4 regions of the Streptomyces sp. SID5469 genome follow, and region 1 is predicted to be linked to each of the others. Evidence: riboswitches for the same ligand, from Rfam matches in the RefSeq annotation. Region 1 holds a riboswitch; each other region holds the start of a gene.
What was found. A riboswitch is a leader RNA that binds a small molecule or an ion and turns the genes downstream of it on or off. The one in region 1 is predicted to bind cyclic di-AMP.
Positions count from the first base shown of each region.

Region 2: it holds a riboswitch for cyclic di-AMP, as region 1 does, so the genes downstream of both, GTY58_RS37220 (hypothetical protein) here and GTY58_RS08685 (LysM peptidoglycan-binding domain-containing M23 family metallopeptidase) in region 1, are expected to answer to the same signal.
Region 3: it holds a riboswitch for cyclic di-AMP, as region 1 does, so the genes downstream of both, GTY58_RS18105 (C40 family peptidase) here and GTY58_RS08685 (LysM peptidoglycan-binding domain-containing M23 family metallopeptidase) in region 1, are expected to answer to the same signal.
Region 4: it holds a riboswitch for cyclic di-AMP, as region 1 does, so the genes downstream of both, GTY58_RS21495 (M23 family metallopeptidase) here and GTY58_RS08685 (LysM peptidoglycan-binding domain-containing M23 family metallopeptidase) in region 1, are expected to answer to the same signal.

Region 1 is NZ_WWIN01000001.1:2,007,524-2,012,887, forward strand. It holds gene GTY58_RS08680 (DUF6250 domain-containing protein) at 18-737, opposite strand; gene GTY58_RS08685 (LysM peptidoglycan-binding domain-containing M23 family metallopeptidase) at 1,189-2,094, opposite strand; cyclic di-AMP (ydaO/yuaA leader) riboswitch at 2,099-2,257, opposite strand; gene GTY58_RS08690 (alpha-galactosidase) at 2,560-4,629, opposite strand; gene GTY58_RS08695 (tyrosine-protein phosphatase) at 4,800-5,364, shown strand, end outside.
Region 2 is NZ_WWIN01000001.1:8,539,593-8,544,956, forward strand. It holds gene GTY58_RS37215 (SpoIIE family protein phosphatase) at 1-1,170, opposite strand, end outside; cyclic di-AMP (ydaO/yuaA leader) riboswitch at 1,882-2,103, shown strand; gene GTY58_RS37220 (hypothetical protein) at 2,111-2,350, shown strand; gene GTY58_RS37225 (SMI1/KNR4 family protein) at 2,497-3,024, shown strand; gene GTY58_RS39920 (XF1762 family protein) at 3,072-3,278, opposite strand; gene GTY58_RS41105 (hypothetical protein) at 3,672-3,932, opposite strand; gene GTY58_RS37235 (aldehyde dehydrogenase family protein) at 4,242-5,364, opposite strand, start outside.
Region 3 is NZ_WWIN01000001.1:4,292,502-4,297,865, reverse strand. It holds gene GTY58_RS18110 (hypothetical protein) at 1-220, opposite strand, end outside; gene GTY58_RS18105 (C40 family peptidase) at 350-1,546, opposite strand; cyclic di-AMP (ydaO/yuaA leader) riboswitch at 1,554-1,745, opposite strand; gene GTY58_RS18100 (ATP-dependent DNA helicase) at 2,224-4,809, shown strand; gene GTY58_RS18095 (M23 family metallopeptidase) at 4,956-5,364, opposite strand, start outside.
Region 4 is NZ_WWIN01000001.1:5,049,691-5,055,054, forward strand. It holds gene GTY58_RS21490 (aldo/keto reductase) at 1-582, opposite strand, end outside; gene GTY58_RS21495 (M23 family metallopeptidase) at 732-1,775, opposite strand; cyclic di-AMP (ydaO/yuaA leader) riboswitch at 1,787-1,944, opposite strand; tRNA gene GTY58_RS21500 (tRNA-Met) at 2,280-2,353, opposite strand; gene GTY58_RS21505 (dihydrofolate reductase family protein) at 2,466-3,596, opposite strand; gene GTY58_RS21510 (MarR family transcriptional regulator) at 3,648-4,148, shown strand; gene ribA (GTP cyclohydrolase II) at 4,451-5,158, shown strand; gene GTY58_RS21520 (hypothetical protein) at 5,266-5,364, opposite strand, start outside.

The sequences.
Region 1 (5,364 bases):
GGCGGAATAACAGCCTCTCAGGCGTGGTTGTACAGCCGCCACACCCGGAAGCCCGTGATCCGGAAGTGGCTCCATGTGGTCCGGAACGCGAAGTGCCCGCTCGTGTACGGCTCCGGGTCGCTGTGGTCGAAGACCGGCCGCCCGTTGTTCCACCACTGGACGGTGGAGCCGTCCGAGACGATCCGGACGCGGTTCGGCTCGTTCGCCGTGAGCAGCGGTTGCGTGTAGTCGTACAGCAGCGGCCGGACGCCCGCCTCGCCGACGTAACGGCGCAGCCGCGTGGTGGTGTTCGCGTTGGCGCCGTACCCGACGTAGTACGTCTTGAGGTGGTCGTACTCCGCGAGCGCGCCGCCCCGCGGGGTGGCGAAGAGGTCGTCCGGGGAGCGTACGTCGACGGCGTTCCAGAAGTTGTTGAGGTCGGAGACCCGGTCGTTGGCGCCCCCCGCATCGACGGGTGTGGCCGTGTACTCGATGACGTACGGGCCTTCCAGCCGCTTCCTGAACCAGACCGTGGCACCGCTCGGCACGTCGATCTCCAGGACGCCGCGGGCCGCGGTGACCGTGCCGCCGTCCTGGAGTTCGGTGGCCCACCGGCCGAGTCCGTGCCGGAAGTCGTCGTGGGCGATCAGCCGGCCCCCGCGGTGGTGCGGCGAGGCGCTCGCGGCCGTGGCGGGGGCGAGCGCGGCCAGCGCGGCACCGGTGGCCAGGGCTCCGAAGGCTCTACGTGTGGTGGTCATGGGAAGCGGCTCCTTCAGTGGTGGTGAGGGCGGGCTTCGGCACTCGCCGTGCACTTCTCCGCCTTCGGCGCCGCCGGCACATCCCACGTGGTGTCGGCGAGGGCCCAGGAGAACTGGGCGGTGGCGGCCGCGGCTGCGACTGCGGCGCCCTTGATGACGGTGCGTCGGTCGACGCGGGCACGGGGACCTCCGTAAGCGGCAGAAAGCGCTTGCGCAGGTCACTCTGGTGCCACCGACACCCACCTGTCGATGCCTTGCCCGCGCGTGCCACACGACCGCAATGCGCCGATCATGAACCCGCCACGGCCATGGGGCCGGTCACGCATCCGCGGCGGGCCCGGACAGACCGAAGGCCCGGACACCGAAAGGACAGACCGAAGGCCGGACAAACCGAAGGCCGGACCCCGGGATGGGGTCCGGCCTCAGGAGCGAAGCAGCCGGGTCAGCCGGGTCAGCCGACGACGACGCCGTGCGCGCGCAGGTAAGCGACCGGGTCCACGTCCGAGCCGTAGGAGGGGGTCGTACGGATCTCGAAGTGCAGGTGCGGTCCCGTGACATTGCCGGTCGCACCAGAGAGGCCCAGCTGCCGGCCCTCGGCCACGCTCTGCCCCGTGGAGACGGAGAGCTGGGACATGTGGGCGTACTGCGAGTACTGGCCATCGGCGTGCCGGACGACGACCTCGTTGCCGTACGCGCCGCCCCAGCCGGCCGAGACGACGGTGCCCGCGGCGACGGCCTTGATGGTGGTGCCGGTCGGGACCACGAAGTCGACGCCGGTGTGGTACCCGCTGGACCACATGCTGCCCGCGGTCTTGTAGGCGGTACCGATGGTGGCGCCGTCGACCGGCAGGGTGTAGCCGGCGCCGGTGGTGGTGTCCGCGGCCCGGGTGGCCGTGGTCGTCTTCGACGCGGGGGTCTTCGCCGTGGCGGACTTCACCCCCGTGGCCGGCTTCGTCGCCGTGGACGACTGCGTGGCGGCGCTCGACGCGGACTTGGCGCCGATCGTCAGCTTCAGACCGGGGTGGATCAGCGTCGGGTCGCCGCCGATGGCGGAGCGGTTGTCCGAGTAGAGCTTCTTCCAGCCGCCGGTGACGCTCTGCTCGTCGGCGATCTTCGAGAGGGAGTCACCCGCCCGCACCGCATACGTCTTCGTGCCGCTCTTCTCGGCGGCCCCCTGCTTCGCGGCAACGGGGGCTGCGGAGACCTTTCCGGAGACGGCCGCCGTCGGGGTGGCGGCGTGGGCGCCGGTCGCCCCCATCAGCGGCAGCGCGAGCGCGGCGCCACCGGTTCCGGCGACGGCGATCGAGCGGGTGAAACGCGGGGACCTGGGGCGGCGGTGCTTACCCTTCGCGGGCATGGTGCATTCCTCTCCGATGCCTGCGAGGTGAGCTGTCGGGTGCGAGCTGGAGATGCCCGGCCGCGCTTGCGCGCGACTTGACCCCTAGCCTGTTCCGGAGACCGGAACAGGCGTTGTTGCCTGTGGGTCCCCCGCTCCTGCCGGGCACGGGTGAGTGTGCGGGTTCCGGGCGGCGGCAGGATTCGGCGTTCCGTCCGGATTGGTGGCGAACGTAGACGAAGTCCGCGCGGAGCGACAAGCGTTGGGTTTCCCGAGTGCCCCCATCTCTTGATCCATGGGCGAAATGCCCGTCACCCTGCGTCGACGCACGGCCTTCCCCTTTCCCAAACCGGCTGGAACAAAGGAGAATTACGTGAACATGACGATAACGCACCGTCACGGATATGACGCTGCTCACGCATCTTCAGCCCAGCAGGCCCCATTTCAGAGCGAGTTCGAATGAAGCCTACATTTGGGACAGAACGCTCAAATGCGACGTAGCCGAACAACCGTCGCATCGAGGTCCCCGTGCAACCCCGTCCGCAGCCCGTGATGCAGCAGTACGGCACCTCGGTGCACTTCGCCCGTTTCACGGCATTCATAGGTGGCTGCCGGGTCGAGGCCGCGCAGCCGGAGCGGGGCGACCGGCTCGCCGTAGTGCTGGGCCTGGAGCCAGGCGAGGACGACGGCCTCGTCGCCGTGGACGTACTGCACGGCGCTCAGCCCGCCCGTCGGGGGCCGCAGCCGGTAGAGGTCCCCGCGCTGCACGACGGGCCGGATCTCCTTGTAGAGACTCACCCAGTCCCGTGCCTCGACGAGTTCCCGCTCGCTCCACTCGGCCAGATCGCCGCCGACCCCGAGCACTCCCGCCATGGCGCTGACGAACCGGAGGCGCAGCGTGCTGACTCGCCCGTTGAGCTGTGTGTTCGGGCTGTCGGTGACCCAGGCGGCCATGACCCGGGCGGGGTGGATCTGGCTGAATCCGTGCTGGATGGCGAGCCGGTCGAGCGGGTCGGTGTTGTCGGAGGTCCACACCTGGTCCGTACGCGCCATGATGCCCAGGTCGATCCGGCCGCCACCGCCCGAGCAGGACTCGAAGGCGACCCCCGGATGCGCGGCCCGCAGCCGGTCCAGCAGGCGGTACAGGGCGCGCACATGATCGACCCAGAGCCGCTGCGGATATGCCTCCCCAGGCCAGCCGGCGTCCGTGAAGCAGCGGTTGAAGTCCCACTTCACGTAGTCGACGGGGGCGCTGGACAGCAGTCCGTCGAGCTGCTCCCAGAGGCACTGCTGGACGTCCTCGCGCGCGAGGTTGAGGACCAGCTGGTTGCGGAATTCCGTCCTGGTCCGCCCCGGCTGGAACTGCACCCAGTCCGGGTGCGCGCGGTACAGCTCGCTGTCCGGGTTGACCATCTCGGGCTCGACCCAGATGCCGAACTGCATGCCGAGCGCGTGCACGTAGTCGGCGAGCGGCTTGAGCCCGGCCGGGAAGCGGTCGGGGTTGGGCGTCCAGTCGCCGAGCCCGGCCCGGTCGCCGGTCCGCGCCCCGAACCAGCCGTCGTCGACCACGAACAGCTCGACCCCCATCGCCGCGGCCCGCCGCGCGAGAGCCCCCTGCTGTTCCTCGGAGATGTCGAAGGTGGTGGCCTCCCAGGAATTGAAGAGCACCGGACGGTCCTGGTCCGCGTCCGGGATGACGTACGCCCGCTGGTACGCGTGCCAGGCGCGGCTCGCGCCGCCGAAGCCGCCGTCGCTCCACAGCCCCGCGAAGACGGGCGTCGTGAACGACTCCCCCGGCCCCAGGCGCAGCAGGCCCGAGTCGTCGTACCCCGCGCCGCCGGTGATCTGCACGCGCGCGTCGGAGAGTTGGGCCACCGAGATGCGCCAGGAGCCGGACCAGCCGAGCGCGCAGCCGTAGACCTCGCCGCTCTCCTCGGTCGCCTCGCAATCGAGCGCGACCCACGGCAGATGCTGGTGCCCGGTGTGCCCGCGCCGGCTGCCGATGATCTTCTCGCCGTAGGTGAGGTCCGAGCGTACGAGGCGGGACTCGGCCGCCCAGCGCCCGTGCAGCTGGGACAGCCGCCAGCCGTCGCGCTCGGGCAGGGTCCAGGTGGCGGAGTCGGCGCGCAGCAGCTCCAGGGCGGGTCCGTCGTTGGCCAGCGTCACCCAGCGCTCGACGACGTCGTCCCGCATCCGGTAGTGCAGCGTGACGGCCAGCCCCGAGTCGCCGAACCGCAGCCGCAGCTCGTCGCCTTCGGTCTCGTACGCCTCGAAGCGCCACTCGGTGCCACGGCGCTCGTCGGTGCGCACGGACAGCGCCGGGCGTACGAAGCGGGGGCCGCCCTCGACCGGGTACTCCTCACGCCCGTCCAGCGGCGATTCGAAGGACGAGCCGCCCGGGGCGGGGAGGGCGGCGAGGGCCTCGGCGTCGGCGAGGGCGATCCGCGGGCCCCAGTGCAGATGCAGCAGTTCGTGACCCTCGGTGAGATGCACGGCGTAGCTGCTCGTGGGCCCCGAAAGAAGCCACGTACGTCGGTCTTCGGCGATCTCAACCATCAGGCCCCCACAGATGTCAACAGATGTACTCAAGCATCAACATCATCAAGGGATCCGGGCCTCGGGGGCAACGCCTGTGGACAACTCATTGCCTCAGGAACCCATGTCGTATCGTCGGGAAAGCGCCCGCCGACGAGCCGCTTCGACGGGGCCGAACAGGAGGAGCCCTCGTGACGCAGCAGGTCCCGTCCACCGAGCCCGAGCTGGCCGGAGTGCGCAACTTCCGCGATGTGGGCGGTCTGCCGACCGTGGACGGCCGGCGAGTGCGGCACGGGCTGCTGTACCGCAGCGGCCATCTCGCGCACGCCACGGACGAGGACGCGGCGTTCCTCGCCTCCCTCGACCTGCACACGATCTTCGACTTCCGCAACGCCGCGGACATCGGCCTCGAAGGGCCGGACGTCGAGCTGCCGGGCGTGCGCAATCTGAACTTCCCGCTGACGGACCCGGCGCACGGCGCGGAATTCTGGACGATGGTCCGTGACGGTGATCTGGACCAGCTACGCGGCCTCCTGGCGGACGGCAAGGCCGCGAACCGGATGATCACCTCCTACCGCACGATCATCAAGGAGCGCACGGCCGAGCACGGGCGCGTGCTGCGCGAGCTCGCCGAGGAGAGCGTGCCCGCGCTGATGCACTGTGCGGCGGGCAAGGACCGGGCGGGCCTGTCGATAGCTGTCGCGCTCCTGGCCGTGGGCGTGGAGCGCGATGCCATCGTCGCCGACTACCTGGAGT
Region 2 (5,364 bases), 6.5 Mb from region 1:
CCGGAAGGTGACAAGGCCGAGGATCGCATCGCGGGTGAGCAGCGGGACGAACAGGCAGGAGTGCGGGGCGGCCGATCCCTCCCCGCCCGGTGCCTCGGGCGGGGAGGCGTCGACGACGGGGCGGCTGGTGGCCAGGCTCAGTGCCTGCGGTGACGAGGGTGGGTAGGAGACGGGACTGGTCCGGAATCCTTCCGGGGTCCGGCCGTGCATCCGCAGCAGACTGTGCCCCGGCGCCGAGCCCGTCGGCGGCTGCCGTCCCTCGATGACCGCCGGCGGCAGGTCCACGAGCACCTCGTCGGCCAGCTGCGGTACCGCCACGTCGGCAATCTCCGCGGCCGTACGGCGCACGTCCAGCGAGGCACCGATGCGCTTTCCTGCCCGCACCAGCAGCGACAGGCGTTCCTGTGCGCGGTAGCGGTCGGTGATGTCCAGGGACTCCTCGAACAGCCCCAGCGGTTCGCCTCGGGCGTCCAGCATCCGGTGGTACGAGCAGGACCAGACGTGCTCGCGCCCCGGGTCGGCGGGGGCGCGCCCGCGGTAGTGCATGCCGATGATCGGTTCCCCCGTCGTCAGCACGTGCTCCATGATCTGGTCTTCGTCCGGGGGGTGGTGGCGGGAGATGAATTCGCCCTCAGGAAAGAGGTCCGCGGCCGGTCGGCCGGTGTACTGGGCGACTCCCCCGAGTTCCAAGTCGGTGGAGATGTTCCCCCAGACGACGCGCATGTCGCTGTCGAAGATCGTCAGGCCCACGGAAGACTCGGTCGCCAGTCCCTGCAGCATCGCCAACTGCGCTTCCCAGCTGCGTAGCGCCTCCACCTCGGCCGCGACCACGACGGTCGCAGCGACGCCCCGGTCCGAGAGGGGGCTGAACGTCACGGCCGCGCGCAGGGTACGTCCGTCCCGACAGCAGAGGTCCAAGACGGTGCTGCGGGGCTTGTGCGCCTTGCACAGGGCGGACAGCCGCTGGCCCGTGGGCTGGCCCGAGGGAGCGGCCAGCAGCCGGGTGGCCGACTTGCCGAGCACATCCTCGGGTGAATGTCCGAGGAGGCGCTGGGCCGAGAATCCCCACCCGGAAATGCGGCCTTCGTCGTCCAGCACCGCGGCCGCGGCCTTGGAGAGGTCCAGAGGACTATGGAAATCGACGTCGGCCGCATGCGGAAAACGATCCATGACACCGCTTCCCTTCGTGTTTTCTCAGCATCCCGTGCCGCACGACGGACGACAACCGCACGCGCGCTTGTCACCTGCTCACACAGGGCGACCACCGATGGTTTTCCGGACGCGACCCACCAGGCAGCATGCGACGGGGGGCGGCCTGGAAACGGCCCACACGCAACCCCACTCGTCATGGCGCCCGACCCAGCCGCTCGACGAGGTGCCGGCTCATCCCGGCGCCTCCGCCTGCCGCCTGCCGCCGGCCGCCGGCCGTGGTCCGGATGACGGCCGGCCTGCTGAACCGGCTGCCGTGCCTTCGTTCGGCACCGGGGCGAAGCGGCGGTGCCAGGGGGCCGCGGCGGCGGGCTCCGGCCTGGAGGCATGACCCGAGGGTGGCCAGCGGCACGCCGTTCGGACCTCGGTGTGAGCAGCAACAACAGCGGCTGGGCCGCCGGTGACCGCGCGACCGTACGACCAGGCCACCGAGCGCCTCTGCCGACCGGTCCGAACGGCGTACCCCCGTTTGACGTAGACGGGCCTCATCAAGCGGCACTGATCAGGGCTGCAAAAACTGCGCTGTCCACGGCTTGACCAGTGGTGATTGCCCCGCTGTCCACCCGAACGGGCGAGTGGTGAGTAGCACCACAAATACCTCTTCTGGGGGAGATTTTCGACGTGGCGTGCGTCACGATCCTTCTCAAGCCCTCACTGAGGATGGTGAGGCGGTCCGGGTGGACGCCGAATCCTGCCGACGCCCGGATGTCTGACCACACACGGAGATCGGCAGGAGCGGGGGACCCAAGATAAGTGCCGGTCCGCGAACTGACTCTGATGTGACGTCAGTGAATCAGGAGCCGGCTCGGGGTGAAGCCACATGAGTGGGTGTGGCCGGACTTCTTCGCCGTCCGAACCCGACAGCTCACCTCGCAGGCGGCTGACGAAGGTGCGGGAAGCCATGACGGCAACGCAGAACGGCCCGCAGCTCTCGGGGTCCAGGGACGAGCCTCCGAAGAGCAACAAGAAGACGGATGCCTTGATCGCGGTGTTGATCGCGATCATCGGTGGCTGCTTCGCGGGCATCGTCCGTCGGACGATGGAGGGGGTCTCGTACTACGAGGCCATCAGTACAGGAGCCCTTGCGGCACTGGGGCTGGGCGGTTTCATCTTTGTGATCTTGACCTACATCAGGTCTTGATCCAGTAGTACATACGTGGCTTCAACTAGACCCCCACCAACCCTCGGGGGCATCAAGACCAAGGTCTTCACGGAGACCCCGTAGAAGACGTTGAAGGACGCGGGAGAGGTCTTGGCACCCAGACCAAGACCTCTCCTTTCGTGATCATGAAACGGGAACTCATCGTCGCCCGGGCCGTGTGCTTGGCGCCGAGCACTTCTTCTGCCGGAGTTCATGCCTTTGAGGCAGAACACAGGATCGTGCTGCCCGAGCCGTATCGGGCCTTCGTCGCTGAGATAGCGGACGGTTCGTACTCCGGGCCGCCCGAGTATGGACTGCTGTCGGTGGCGGAGCTGCCGGACGACTGGGGCGATGACGAGCAGGAACGCGACCTGAGTAAGCCGTTCCCGCTGGTGGAGGCATGGATGTGGGAGGAGGACTCGGACCCGTCCGAGGATGCCGACGAGCTCCTGGAGCAGGTCTACAACCACGGCTCGATCGTGCTCGGCACCGACGGGTGCGCGATGAACTGGCATCTCATCGTCACCGGACCTCACCGAGGACACGTCTGGCTGATCAGTGACGTCGGCGCTGTCCCCTTCGGTGCGCAGTTCGGGTTCACCACTGCTGAGCCTGGCTTTGCGGGCTGGGTCCGGCATTGGGCAGCGAACAAGCCCTGGCATGACGCTGCGTGACTTTTCAGGAGTGCGGCCTGCGGCGGTTCTCTCCAATCCGATCGACTTCATGGGTTCAGTGAGCGGGACGAAGCTGTCGGCTGGGCGACGGGGCGGCCGACCACGGCCACGGCGCGCAGGATGCCGGTGTCGTCGGCGGCACCGACCGAGAAGACCTGTCCGGCGGGCGGGGGGTGGTGCCGATGCCGGAGGCGGACGAAATCCTCGGCGTCACGGGAGCGGACGGGCACCAGGTGCGGGCGGGACTCGTTCATGCCGCCGTTCCGAAGTCGGACTGCGGCGGCGTGTGTTTCGCTGCGCCGTGCTCGACTTGCGCCCGTGGTGTCTGGAGCCCGGCGCGGCAGAACTGTCTGCGGCGTCCGACCACGCGTCGAAGGTGACCACGCTGGTCGATCCACCGCCCGGCCTCGGTGATCGAGCGGGCCTCTGCTACTTGGCGGGCCTCCGCGAACGAGGCCGAGGTCGTGGCTGGCTTTGATGCGTAGCCGGCGGCTACGCGGCTCGGTAGTCGGCGAGCGGGGACGTGTCCTGATGAGTGCCTGTGTCTGACCCGGCCCTGCCAGGCCGGCGTCCTCATGTCCGGTGCCAGGCGACGTTGTGGAACACCGCGAGGGGCAGCCGGATCCCGGCTGCCCCTCGCACCCGCTTCAGCGGTCCGGCGTCGCGGTCCGGACCTGCTGCCTGGTCATCTGGACAGCGGCGTAGACGACGAGCGGGGTTGCCATCGCGGGCAGGGTGCGGCGGATGACGAGGCCGAGGGCGACGCCCAGGACGAAGGCGAAAGCGGCCTGGGCCATGGGGACGACACCCCGTGCGGCGAAGGTCACGGGGTCGAGCCGCGGGAAGTACGTGTCCGTCGCGCCACCGTCGTTGACAGCCCGGTCGATGGGGCTGCTCCACCAACTCACCGCGAGTGCGGCCAGTCGGGCCGCGGTCAGGGCGGCCGCCGCACCAAGGCCCGGCTTGGTCGCCGGCCGGCGTGTGCGGGTGACGCCCTGGTTCCACGCCAGGTAGTGGGTACCGGTCTCCAGTTCACGGGAGATCAGCGGCGCGCGGCACGGAGTTCACCACCGGGCACCTCGATCCGGAAGCCGGAAGCCGAGCTGACCACACGGGACGCCCGCTGGCAGCTGTGGGCGGGGAACTCCAAGCTCAGTCGTGCGCCCCGGAGGGCGCCTGACGGGCATCTTGCCTGGTCAGGCGCCCTTTTTCGGTGGCTAGAAGAAGCCCAGCTTCTTCGGCGAGTACGACACCAGTAGGTTCTTCGTCTGCTGGTAGTGGTCCAGCATCATCTTGTGGGTCTCGCGGCCGATGCCCGAGCCCTTGTAGCCGCCGAACGCCGCGTGGGCCGGGTAGGCGTGGTAGCAGTTCGTCCAGACGCGGCCCGCCTGGATGGCACGGCCCGCGCGGTACGCGGTGTTGATGTCCCGCGTCCATACGCCCGCGCCGAGCCCGTACAGCGTGTCGTTGGCGATCTTGATGGCGTCGTCGAAGTCATTGAACGACGTCACCGAGACGACCGGACCGAAGATCTCCTCCTGGAAGATCCGCATACGGTTGTCGCCCTCGAAGATGGTCGGCTGGACGTAGTAACCGCCCTTCAACTCACCGTCGTGCTCGATGCGTTCGCCGCCGGTGAGGATCTTCGCGCCCTCCTGCCGGCCGATGTCCAGATAGGAGAGGATCTTCTCCAGCTGGTCGTTGGACGCCTGGGCGCCGATCATCGTGTCCGTGTCGAGCGGGTGACCGGTCTTGATCAGCTCGGTGCGGGCGACCGCCGCCTCCATGAACTCGGCGTACTGGCCGCGCTGGACGAGCGCCCGGGACGGGCAGGTGCACACCTCGCCCTGGTTGAGGGCGAACATCGTGAAGCCTTCGAGCGCCTTGTCACGGAAGTCGTCGTTCGCCGACCAGACGTCGTCGAAGAAGATGTTCGGGGACTTGCCGCCGAGTTCGAGCGTGACCGGGGTGATGTTCTCGGAGGCGTACTGCATGATCAGCCGCCCCGTCGTGGTCTCGCCGGTGAACGCCACCTTCGCCACCCGCGGGCTGGACGCGAGCGGTTTGCCCGCCTCCACCCCGAACCCGTTGACGATGTTCAGCACGCCCGGCGGCAGCAGGTCGGCCACCAGGCTCAGCCAGTAGTGGATGGACGCCGGGGTCTGTTCGGCGGGCTTGAGGACGACCGCGTTGCCCGCCGCGAGGGCCGGGGCGAGCTTCCACGTCGCCATCAGGATCGGGAAGTTCCACGGGATGATCTGCGCGACCACGCCGAGCGGCTCGTGGAAGTGGTACGCGACCGTGTCGTCGTCGACCTCGCCGAGGGAACCCTCCTGCGCG
Region 3 (5,364 bases), 2.3 Mb from region 1:
CCTCGGCCGCCCACCGTTCCCGCTCGCGAAGCAGCCGTACGGTGAAGTCCGCGGCGAGCGCGAGCCAGGCCGCTCCGGCCGCCACCAGCGCGATGCGGGACAGGACCTCGTGTCCGGTCAGATGCAGTCCGACCGACACGACGCCGGTCGCCATCACGGCGGCTCCGTCGGCGGGCGGGAGCGGCGCCCACCAGGTGCGGGGCTGAGGGGTGCCTGGCATGGGCCCGATGCTAGGGACGTACGCGCGCATGGCGGTACGGGGCACGCGCGCGTGGCGCACGAAAACCGGTCACGTGCGCGTGGCGCACGAAAACCGGTCACGCGCGTGCGCCGCGGGGGAATGCGTGGGCTAGGCCGGCCGCACCACGCTGTGGATCGCCGACTCGCCGTCGTAGAAGATCGACTCCTCGCGGACGTACGCGCCCGGCTTCGGGGCGTGGATCATCATGCCGTTGCCGATGTAGAGGCCGACGTGGCTGATGTCGTCGTAGAAGAAGACCAGGTCGCCCGGCTGGATGTTCGAGAGGGAGACCGTCGTGCCCGCGTTCACCTGGTCATAGGTGGTGCGTGGAAGCGTGACGCCGGCGGCCTTCCACACCGCCTGGGTGAACCCCGAGCAGTCGTACGAGCCGGGACCGGTGGCGCCCCAGACATACGGCTTGCCGATCTGCGCGCGGGCGAAGGCGAGGGCCTTGCCAGCCTTGGTCGAGTACGACGATCCGGCAGACCCCGTGGACCCCGTGGACCCCGTGGACCCCGTGGAGCCCGTGGCGCCGGTGGCGCCGGACGTGCTGCCGGTTCCGGACGCCGGGTCCTGCTGGGCGGTCTGTTGCGCGGCCGCGGCCTGCTGCCGCGCCAGTTCCTCCGCCTTGCGGTCGGCCGCGGCCCGCTTCTCCTTCTCGATCGCCGCGAGCCGCGCCTTCTCCTCGGCGGTCAGCTTCGACAGCAGCTCGCGCGCCGTGGCGAGCTTGTGCTGGACGGTCGCCTTGGCCGTCTTGAGCGCACTCTGCGACTCGGTGAGGGTCTCCAGGCTCTGGGACGCCTCCTGTCGCTTCGTCGTCGTCGCGGCCTGCTCGGTGACGTAGGCGTCGACGGCGTCCTTCTGGTGGTCGGTCAGCCGACTCATCAACTGGGTCTGGTCGAAATAGTCCTGAGGACTGTCGGCCAGCAGGAAGGTCGTGGTGTCGGGTGCGGAGGCCCCGGTCCGGTACTGCGCCGCCGCGAACGAGCCGAGCCGCTCCCGCGCGTCGTTGAGCTTCTGGGTGCGCTGCGCGACCTCGTCGAGGAGGGTGCCGACGCGCGTGCGCTGCTTGGTGGTCTTCTCCTTGGCCGCGTTGTACTTCTCCGTGGCCGACTCGGCCTGGCGGTAGAGGTCGTCGACCTTCTTCTCGACTTCTTCGAGACTCGGCTTGTCGTCGGCCGGGGGCGCGGCGTTGGCCGTCTGGGAGAGCAGGGCCACGGAGGTCAGAGCCGCCGTCGCCAGGCCCGGGGTCCGTATGCCTGCCATGCGCGTGCCGGCGGGACGCGGCTTTCGGTGCGGCGCCATGAAGGCGTCTCCTTCCGTGTTCCGCCTACCGAGTTAGCTGTCGGGTTCGGGCGCGTGCTTCGGAAGGTTTGCCCTACGGTCGTTGCCCTTCAAGGCGGTTGAAGCCCTTCAAGGCGGCTGAGCCGATTCACCCCGAGGTCGGTTGGGTCCCCGGCTCCAGCTGCCACGGGCGGCACGCCGGACTCGGCGGAGGCCGCGCGGCCCGGCGATGTTCGCCGGTGGGGGTCGTGCGGCCTGCCGGGCACGGTAGCCAACTCGTGTGGCCTGTGTGAAGTTTGATGCGCGATATGCCCGATACATTTTCGTGACCTTAGCCACGGGGGTCGCTGCCCGCGGGCAATCGGGATGGGTCTGGGGTGAGTTGTCCGGACGTTGTCGTGGTGGTAGGTGGCGGGAGTGGGGTGGAGTGGGGTGGAGCGGGGCGGGGCCTGGGGGAGTGCGGCGCTGCTGGGGCGTGCGCTGGGTGGCTTCTCGCCCGGCCGATCTCTTCCGGTCAGTCGCCGGCCGTAACGCGGCAAATGCGGACAGTGGTGGGGTGTTGGGTGATCGCAATCGGAAGATCGTCGACTTCAGCGGCCCTCCGCGGTCCCTCGAGGCACCGAATTGCGGCCCATCGGGGCACCGAGTTTCTGGGGCGGCGACCGGTTGTCGGTGGGGCAGCCTAGACTCGGAGAGCGATGAGCAGCCTCTTTGATGACAGCTTCCTGGCGGACCTCAAGCCCTCGCGGGCCCACGAGGAGGAGCCCCCGCCGCCGCCCGAGGACGATCACGTACCGGAGTCGGTTCCGGACGATCTGTTCGGCGGGAAGTTCGACGTGCCGCCGGACCGGGACACGTACTACCGCGACGGAGCCCCCCGCCCCGCCGTGGACCCGGCCACGCTCCTGCACGGGCTGAACGAGAACCAGCGCGCGGCCGTGGTGCACGCCGGTTCCCCCCTGCTCATCGTGGCCGGTGCCGGCTCCGGCAAGACGCGCGTGCTCACGCACCGGATCGCGCACCTGCTGGGTGAGCGCCATGTGCACCCCGGCCAGATCCTCGCGATCACCTTCACCAACAAGGCCGCGGGCGAGATGAAGGAGCGCGTCGAGCAGCTGGTCGGCCCGCGCGCCAACGCGATGTGGGTGATGACGTTCCACAGCGCGTGCGTGCGCATCCTGAGGCGTGAATCGAAGAGGCTCGGGTTCACCTCCTCCTTCTCGATCTACGACGCCGCCGACAGCAAGCGTCTGATGGCCCTGGTCTGCCGCGACCTGGACCTCGACCCCAAGCGCTTCCCGCCGAAGTCCTTCAGCGCCAAGATCTCGAACCTGAAGAACGAGCTGATCGACGAGGAGGACTTCGCCGCCCAGGCCGCAGACGGCTTCGAGAAGACCCTCGCCCAGGCGTACGCCATGTACCAGTCGCGGCTGCGTGAGGCCAACGCGCTCGACTTCGACGACCTGATCATGACGACGGTCAACCTGCTGCGGGCCTTCCCGGACGTCGCCGAGCACTACCGCCGCCGTTTCCGCCACGTCCTCGTCGACGAGTACCAGGACACGAACCACGCGCAGTACGCCCTGGTCAGGGAGCTGGTCGGGGTTCCGGGACCGGGTGGCGGCGCCCGCCCGGAGGACGAGCCGCCCCGCGAGGACGACCTCGAGCCCGCCGAGCTGTGCGTCGTGGGTGACGCCGACCAGTCGATCTACGCCTTCCGCGGCGCGACCATCCGCAACATCCTCCAGTTCGAGGAGGACTACCCGGACGCGACGACGATCCTCCTGGAGCAGAACTACCGCTCCACCCAGACGATCCTCAGCGCGGCCAACGCGGTCATCGAGCGCAACGAGTCCCGTCGCCCCAAGAACCTGTGGACCAACGCGGGCGCCGGCGCGCAGATCACCGGCTATGTCGCCGACACCGAGCACGACGAGGCGCAGTTCGTCGCCGACGAGATAGACCGGCTGACGGACGCGGGCGAGGCAAAGGCAGGAGACGTCGCCGTCTTCTACCGGACGAACGCGCAGTCCCGTGTCTTCGAAGAGATCTTCATCCGCGTCGGCCTGCCCTACAAGGTCGTCGGCGGTGTCCGCTTCTACGAGCGCAAGGAGGTCCGGGACGTCCTGGCCTACTTGCGGGTCCTGTCCAACCCGGAGGACTCGGTCCCGCTGCGCCGCATCCTGAACGTGCCCAAGCGCGGCATCGGCGACCGCGCGGAAGCGATGATCGACGCCCTCTCCCAGCGCGAGAAGATCAGCTTCGCGCAGGCGCTGCGCCGCGTCGACGAGGCGTACGGGATGGCGGCCCGCTCCACGAACGCCGTCAAGCGGTTCAACACGCTGATGGAGGACCTGCGGACGATCGCCGAGTCGGGCGCGGGCCCGGCGACGGTCCTGGAGGCCGTGCTCGAACGCACCGGCTACCTGGCGGAGTTGCAGGCGTCGACGGACCCGCAGGACGAGACCCGCATCGAGAACCTTCAGGAACTCGCCGCTGTGGCGCTGGAGTTCGAGCAGGAGTCCGGGGCAGGGGAGGAGGCCGCGACAGGCGATGCGGCGGGCGACGCGGCAGGCGACGCGGCAGGCGACGCGCCGGGTGGTGCGCCGGGCGCGGCGTCAGGTGATCTCTCGGCGTTCCTCGAGCGGGTCGCGCTCGTCGCCGACTCCGACCAGATCCCGGACGAGGAGGACGGCAACGGAGTCATCACCCTGATGACCCTGCACACCGCCAAGGGCCTCGAATTCCCGGTCGTCTTCCTCACCGGCATGGAGGACGGCGTCTTCCCGCACATGCGGTCGCTCGGCCAGACCAAGGAACTGGAGGAGGAGCGGCGCCTCGCGTACGTCGGCATCACCCGCGCGCGGGAGCGGCTGTACCTCACCCGTTCGTCCCTGCGCAGCGCGTGGGGCCAGCCCTCGTACAACCCGCCGTCCCGCTTCCTGGAGGAGATCCCGGACGCGCATCTGGAGTGGAAGCGGAAGGGGGCGTCCGCTGCTCCGCTGTCTTCGGGGCCGGCCTCGGGCGTGGCGGCCTCGCTGTCGTCGTCGCGCTCGCGCTCCGCGGTCTCGGGGGCGTCCGGCTTCGCCACGCGCCGGGGCGGTGCGTCCGAGAAGCCGGTGGCCTCACTGGCGGTCGGGGACCGGGTCACGCACGACCAGTTCGGCCTCGGCACGGTGGTCGGCGTGAAGGGCACGGGCGGGAACGCGGAGGCGACGATCGACTTCGGCGACACGAAGCCGAAGCGGCTGCTGCTCCGGTATGCGCCGGTGGAGAAGCTTTAGGTGGTCGGCCGGGGTTTTCCAGCCCCGGCCGGCATCACCACTCGGGCCGTCCGGCGTGTGAGGAGGAGCCCGTTCAGGCCGAGGCCTGGGGGTAGGCCTGGGGGTGCGGCCCCGGGCACGCCGAGGGGTCGCCGAAGAGGGTTCGCCTACGTCGGGTCCAGGCCATGGCTCCGAAGCCACGGCAGCGGGTCGATCGCCGAGCCCCCGGCCGGGCGGACCTCGAAGTGCAGGTGCGGTCCGGTCGAGTTGCCGGAGTTCCCGGAGAACGCGATCGGGTCGCCGGCCTTCACGGTCGTACCGGACGCCACCTTGTACGTGGACAGGTGGCAGTACCAGGTCTCCGTACCGTCCTTGGCCGTCACTATCGCCATGTTCCCGTACGCGCTGTTCCACTGCGTCCGCACGGTTCCGTCGGTCGCGGCCAGCACGGTGGTGCCGTACGAGACGGGGAAGTCGATGCCGGTGTGTACGGACATCCAGTTGATGCCGGCCTGGCCGTAGTAGGCGCTGAGCCCCTTCTGCGCGACCGGCAGCGCGAACTTCGGACGCAGCCGC
Region 4 (5,364 bases), 3.0 Mb from region 1:
GCCCTCGTACGTGTCGCGCGAGACCAGGTTGTAGTGCGGCTGGAGGGCGACGTACCGCGCCAGGCCCTCGCGGTCGGAGAACTCCAGGGACTCCTGGAGCCGCTCGGGGGAGATGTTGGAGGCCGCGATCGCGCGGACCTTGCCCTCGCGCACCAGCCCGTCGAGCGCGGTGATGATCTCCTCCACCGGCACCGACGGGTCGTCGTAGTGCGTGTAGTAGAGGTCGATGTAGTCCGTGTCCAGGCGGCGCAAAGAAGCCTCCGCCGCCGCCTTGATGTTGGCCGCGGCCAGCCCCTTGAACCGCGGGTGCGCGCCGACCTTCGTGGCGAGGACGACCTCGGAGCGGTTGCCGCGCGCGGCGAACCACCTGCCGATGATCGTCTCCGACTCACCGCCCTCGTTGCCGGGCACCCACGCCGAGTAGGCGTCGGCGGTGTCCACGAAGTTGCCGCCCCCGGCCGTGTACGCGTCCAGCACGGCGAAGGACTGCGCCTCGTCGGCGGTCCAGCCGAAGACGTTGCCCCCGAGGGAGAGCGGGAAGACCTCGAGGTCGGACGGGCCGAGCTTGCGAAGAGAAGTCATGCTCGATATCAACGACCGTGATGGAGCCACGTATTCCGGCCATCCGGCCGAAACGCCCGGCCGCCGAAGGGCCCGCTGAGGCATCCGGCCGAGCGCCCGTCTCCCGGTCACCCGGACTCCCGGACTCCCGGACTCCCGATGGTGGTGCCCTACGGGTTGAGCCCCTTGCTCTGGAGCCAGGCCGTCGGGTCGATCCCGGTGGCGTTGCCGCCGGGGTGCACCTCCAGGTGCAGATGCGGCCCGGTCACGTTGCCGGTCGCGCCCACGCGCCCGATGACGTCGCCCGTGGCCACCTTCTGCCCCACGCTGGCGCTGATCGAGGACTGGTGGCAGAACCACAGCTCGGTGCCGTCGTCGAGGGTGAGGATGGTGCGGTAGCCGTACGAGCCGGCCCAGCCCGCCTCCGTGATGGTGCCGCTGTGGATCGCCTTGATGAGCGTGCCGGTGGGAGCGGCGAAGTCGAGGCCGGTGTGGTAGCCGGAGGACCACATGGAGCCGGAGTCACCGAAGCGCGAGGTCAGCGTGTACGAGGAGGTCGGCAGCGAGTAGCTCTTGGCGAGCTGGGTCAGCCGCGCGGCCTCCTTCTCCGCCTCGATCTCGTCCTCCGCCTTCTTCTTCGCGGCGGCTTCCTTGGCCTTGGCGTCGTCCTGTGCCTTGGCGGCGGCGTCGGCGGCCTTCTTGGCGGCGGCGGTCTCGGCGGCGCGTGCGGCCGCCTGGTCGACCTGGTCCTGCTGCGACTCGGCCTGCTGGATGATGCGGGCGCGCAGGGCCTCACCGGCGTCCGCGCTGCCCGCGACCGTGTCGGCGGTGGTCAGGCCCGCGCTGGTGAGCGGGGTGGACGAGCCCTTGGGGGTGCTGGATTCGGCGCCTACGAAGGCCTTGGCCGATTCGGTGACCGACGACAGGTCGGGCATCGATATGGAGACGGGCGGCTTGCCGGTCTGCGCGGTGGCCATGCCGCCCGCGCCGACGGCGGCGATGACGCCGACGCCCAGAACGGTGGAGCTGCGCGCGAGTCCGCCGCCGCGCTGCTTGGCGACGCGGTGCCGGCCGCGCACGGGGCGAATGGACTCCGCGGTGGGATTCCACTCCTCCCAGGGGCCCTCGTCACCCCGGAAACCGAAGGTCTCCGACTCGTACGACTTCTCACTCGGTGCGAACGAGGTTTGCTGGGCAGGCCGGTTGGACGCCACGTGGGCGCGCTCCTTTCCTTCCTTCTGGCCTACCGGGTTAGCTGACGGGTTCGGAGCAGGAAGGTCTCCTACGCGCGTATACCTGCCGTGTTGCCACGGCGGCATCCGCGTGATTCACCCCAAGTTGATGGTTCCCCGGTTCCCTTGCAGGATTCGGCACACGCGCACGGAGCCATCTCTGGTGACGGCTGGGACAACCGCGCTGCGTTATCGAACGTTAATAGACACGGGCGTGGTATTCCAAGCGCTTCTTACTGATCGTTAACTACTTTTGGCCTGGACTTACGGGTCATGACCGGTGAAAAACGGGCGAGTTGATCGCACCTCAGGAACCCCACAGGTTTTGACGGTGCGTCAGCCGCTCCGCGGAGCGACACCCTTCGCTCACACCTGGTGACAATGAGCGAGAACGCCGTACGGATGCCGGGGCAAACGGCGTCGTACGGATGCCGGGGTACACGACTGAGGGCCGGAATCCATTGGATTCCGGCCCTCGGCCTTCAGTAGCGGGGACAGGATTTGAACCTGCGACCTCTGGGTTATGAGCCCAGCGAGCTACCGAGCTGCTCCACCCCGCGTCGTTGAAACCAGTGTACGCCATCCGCGGGACAGGAAGCACACGGGTTCACGCCCACGGGCCTTCACCACTGGTTTCCCTTGGGCGACCGCCGATCCCGGCCGGGGGCGGGGTCAGCCGAGCAGGTGCCGATTGGGTGCCGTCGCCCTGGCCTCGTACTCCGGAAGGACGACCACATCCGCCCCCTCCGCCACAAGAACCCCGCTCCCGTCCGCCGCCGCCACGAACGTGTCCGGCTCGCGCCACGCCGTGACGACCCGGCGTACGCCCGCGTCGAGGATCAGGCGGGCGCAGGGCCGCGGCCGTGAGGTCCGGCGGGCGCACGGCTCCAGGCTGCTGTAGACCGTGGCGCCGGCCAGCCGGGGATCCTCGGCGTCGAGCTTCGCCAGCGCGGCCTCCTCCGCGTGGACCACCGGGTCGCCGCCCTCCCGGGAGTGGCCGCGCGCCAGCTCCGTACCGTCGGCCGCGACGATCACCGCCCCCACGCTGAACGCGGTCCGGGACGGCGGACACCGGTCCGCCAGTTCGCAGGCGAGCGCCAGCCAGTGCCGGTCGGCGGCGGTGGCGAGCCTCCCGGTGCCCGGTGCCGTGGGGACGTACCGCATGAGGACGACGTCCCCCACCGGCCGTGTCTCCACGAGCCGCATCCGGCCGGGCGGATACCCGCCGGACCCGAACATCCGCGGCGCCTGCGCCTGTCCGACGAACAGCGGCGCGACGGCGAGCTGGAGTTCGTCCGCGAGCCCCTGCTGGAGCAGCTGCGTGTGGACGCGGCCGCCGCCCTCGACCATCAGCCGCCGTACGCCCTTCACCCTCCCCAGGTGGTCGAGGACCGCCCGCCACTCCAGTTCGGCACCCACGGCGACCACATCGGCGGCGATCCCCAGCTCGCGCAGCCGCTCCGCGCCCTTGTCCGTCGTGTACACGGCCTTCTCGCCGCCGGTGTGCCAGAACTGCGCGTCCGGGTCCAGGTCACCGGACGCGGTGACCGTCACCTTCAGCGGATACTCCGGGAGCCCCTCGGCGACCCGGGCCGCGCGCCGCTCCGCCGAGTTCACCAGCAGCCGTGGGTTGTCGGTGCGCAGGGTGCCGGCACCGACCAGGATCGCGTCGCTGGCCGCCCGCACCTCGTCGACCCGGTCGAAGTCGGCCGGCCCGGACAGCAGCAGCCGGTCGGGGCCGGTGTCGTCCAGGAATCCGTCGAGGGAGACAGCGGCGGACAACAGGACGTAGGGGTGGGGCATGTGTGTGCTCTCCATACGGTTCAAGTTTTAAACAATAACTACACTGACGGCATGACGACCCGCTGGCTCACCCCCGAGGAACAACGCGCCTGGCGCGCCTACCTCGCCGCCTCGTCGCTCCTGGAGGACGCGATCGACCGGCAGCTCCAGCAGGAGGCCGGCCTGCCGCACCTCTATTACTCCATCCTGGCCAACCTCTCCGAGGCACCCGACCGCCGTCTGCGCATGACCGACCTCGCCGAGAAGCTGAAGATCACCCGCAGTCGGCTGACGTACGCGGTGACCCGTCTGGAGAAGGACGGCTCCGTATGCCGCGAGGGCTGCCCCTCGGACCGGCGGGGCAGCATCGCGGCGCTGACGGACGCGGGAATGGCCGTCCTGGAGCGTACGGCGCCGGGCCACGTCGAGACGGTCGCCGCCTCGGTCTTCGACCACCTCACTCCGGAGCAGGTGGAACAGCTGGAGACGATCTGTGCGGCCATCGCGCGGACGATCCAGGGGGACGAGCGGCGGCCGGCGTGCGACGAGCTGCCGTGGCGGCGGCGTTCATAGACGGCGCAACCGCTCCCCCCGTTCTCCCCCATCGAGCGTTCTTCCCAATCGGGCGTTCTTCCCAATCGGGCGTTCTTCCCAATCGGGCGTTCTTCCCAATCGGGCGTTCTTCCCAATCGGGCGTTCTTCCCAATCGGGCGTTCTTCCCAATCGGGTTGCTTGAACTTTTAAGCACGAGCTAGAGTCTCGGTCCCACGATGTGCTTCAAATCTGAAGCACGATGGGGCGCGCACCCACCTCACGCACAACCCGTCGGCGCCCCCGTACACCAGCCACCCGCCCGACCGAGAAAGCCGACCGACATGCGTGATCTTCCGAGCGCCACCGTGCGCACCCGCGTCACCGTCCCGCTGCGTTTCGGCGACGGCTACACGGTCACCGGCGAACTGGTGACCTTCCACGGCCTGGCCGACGGCCAGGAACACGTGGCCGTCGTACTCGGCGAGCCCGGCCCGAACCCATTGGTGCGACTGCACTCCGAATGCCTGACCGGAGACGTCTTCGGCTCGGCCCGCTGCGACTGCGGCCCGCAGCTGCGCGAGGCGGTGGAGCGGATAGCCGACCGCGGCGGTGTCCTGCTCTACCTCCGCCAGGAAGGCCGGGGCATCGGCCTCTACAACAAGCTCGACGCGTACGCCCTCCAGGACCAGGGCCTGGACACGTACGAGGCGAACGCGGCCCTCGGCCTGCCCGAGGACGGCCGCGACTACACGGCGGCCGCGCAGATGCTCGGCGCCCTCGGCATCGACGCCCTCGACCTGCTCTCCAACAACCCCGACAAGGCGGGCCAACTGCGCGACCTGGGCCTCACGGTCACCGACCGCGTCCCGACGGGCGTCTTCACCACCGCCCAGAACGTCCGCTATCTGCGCGCCAAGGTCGTCCACACCCAGCACACACTGCCGCTGACGGAACTGACGGAGCTCACCGAGCGCGCGGAGCGGGCCGGACTGGCGAAGCTCACCGAACGGACGGGCCTGACGGAGATGACGGAACTGACGGCAGGCTGAGCACACGTGCTGCGGGCAGCCTGCCGGTAAGCGCTTGAGCCGGCGTCACTCACGTGCCGAGCCGCGGAACACCCGTCCGCGCCTCACCCGTTGATCCTTCGGCAGGCTCAGCAGTACCGCCGTTCGGCCCTGGAATAACCGGAGCTGAAGCCATCGCCGTAGCCACGGGTGTAGTCATCGTTGCTGAAGCTCTGGTGACTGTTCCT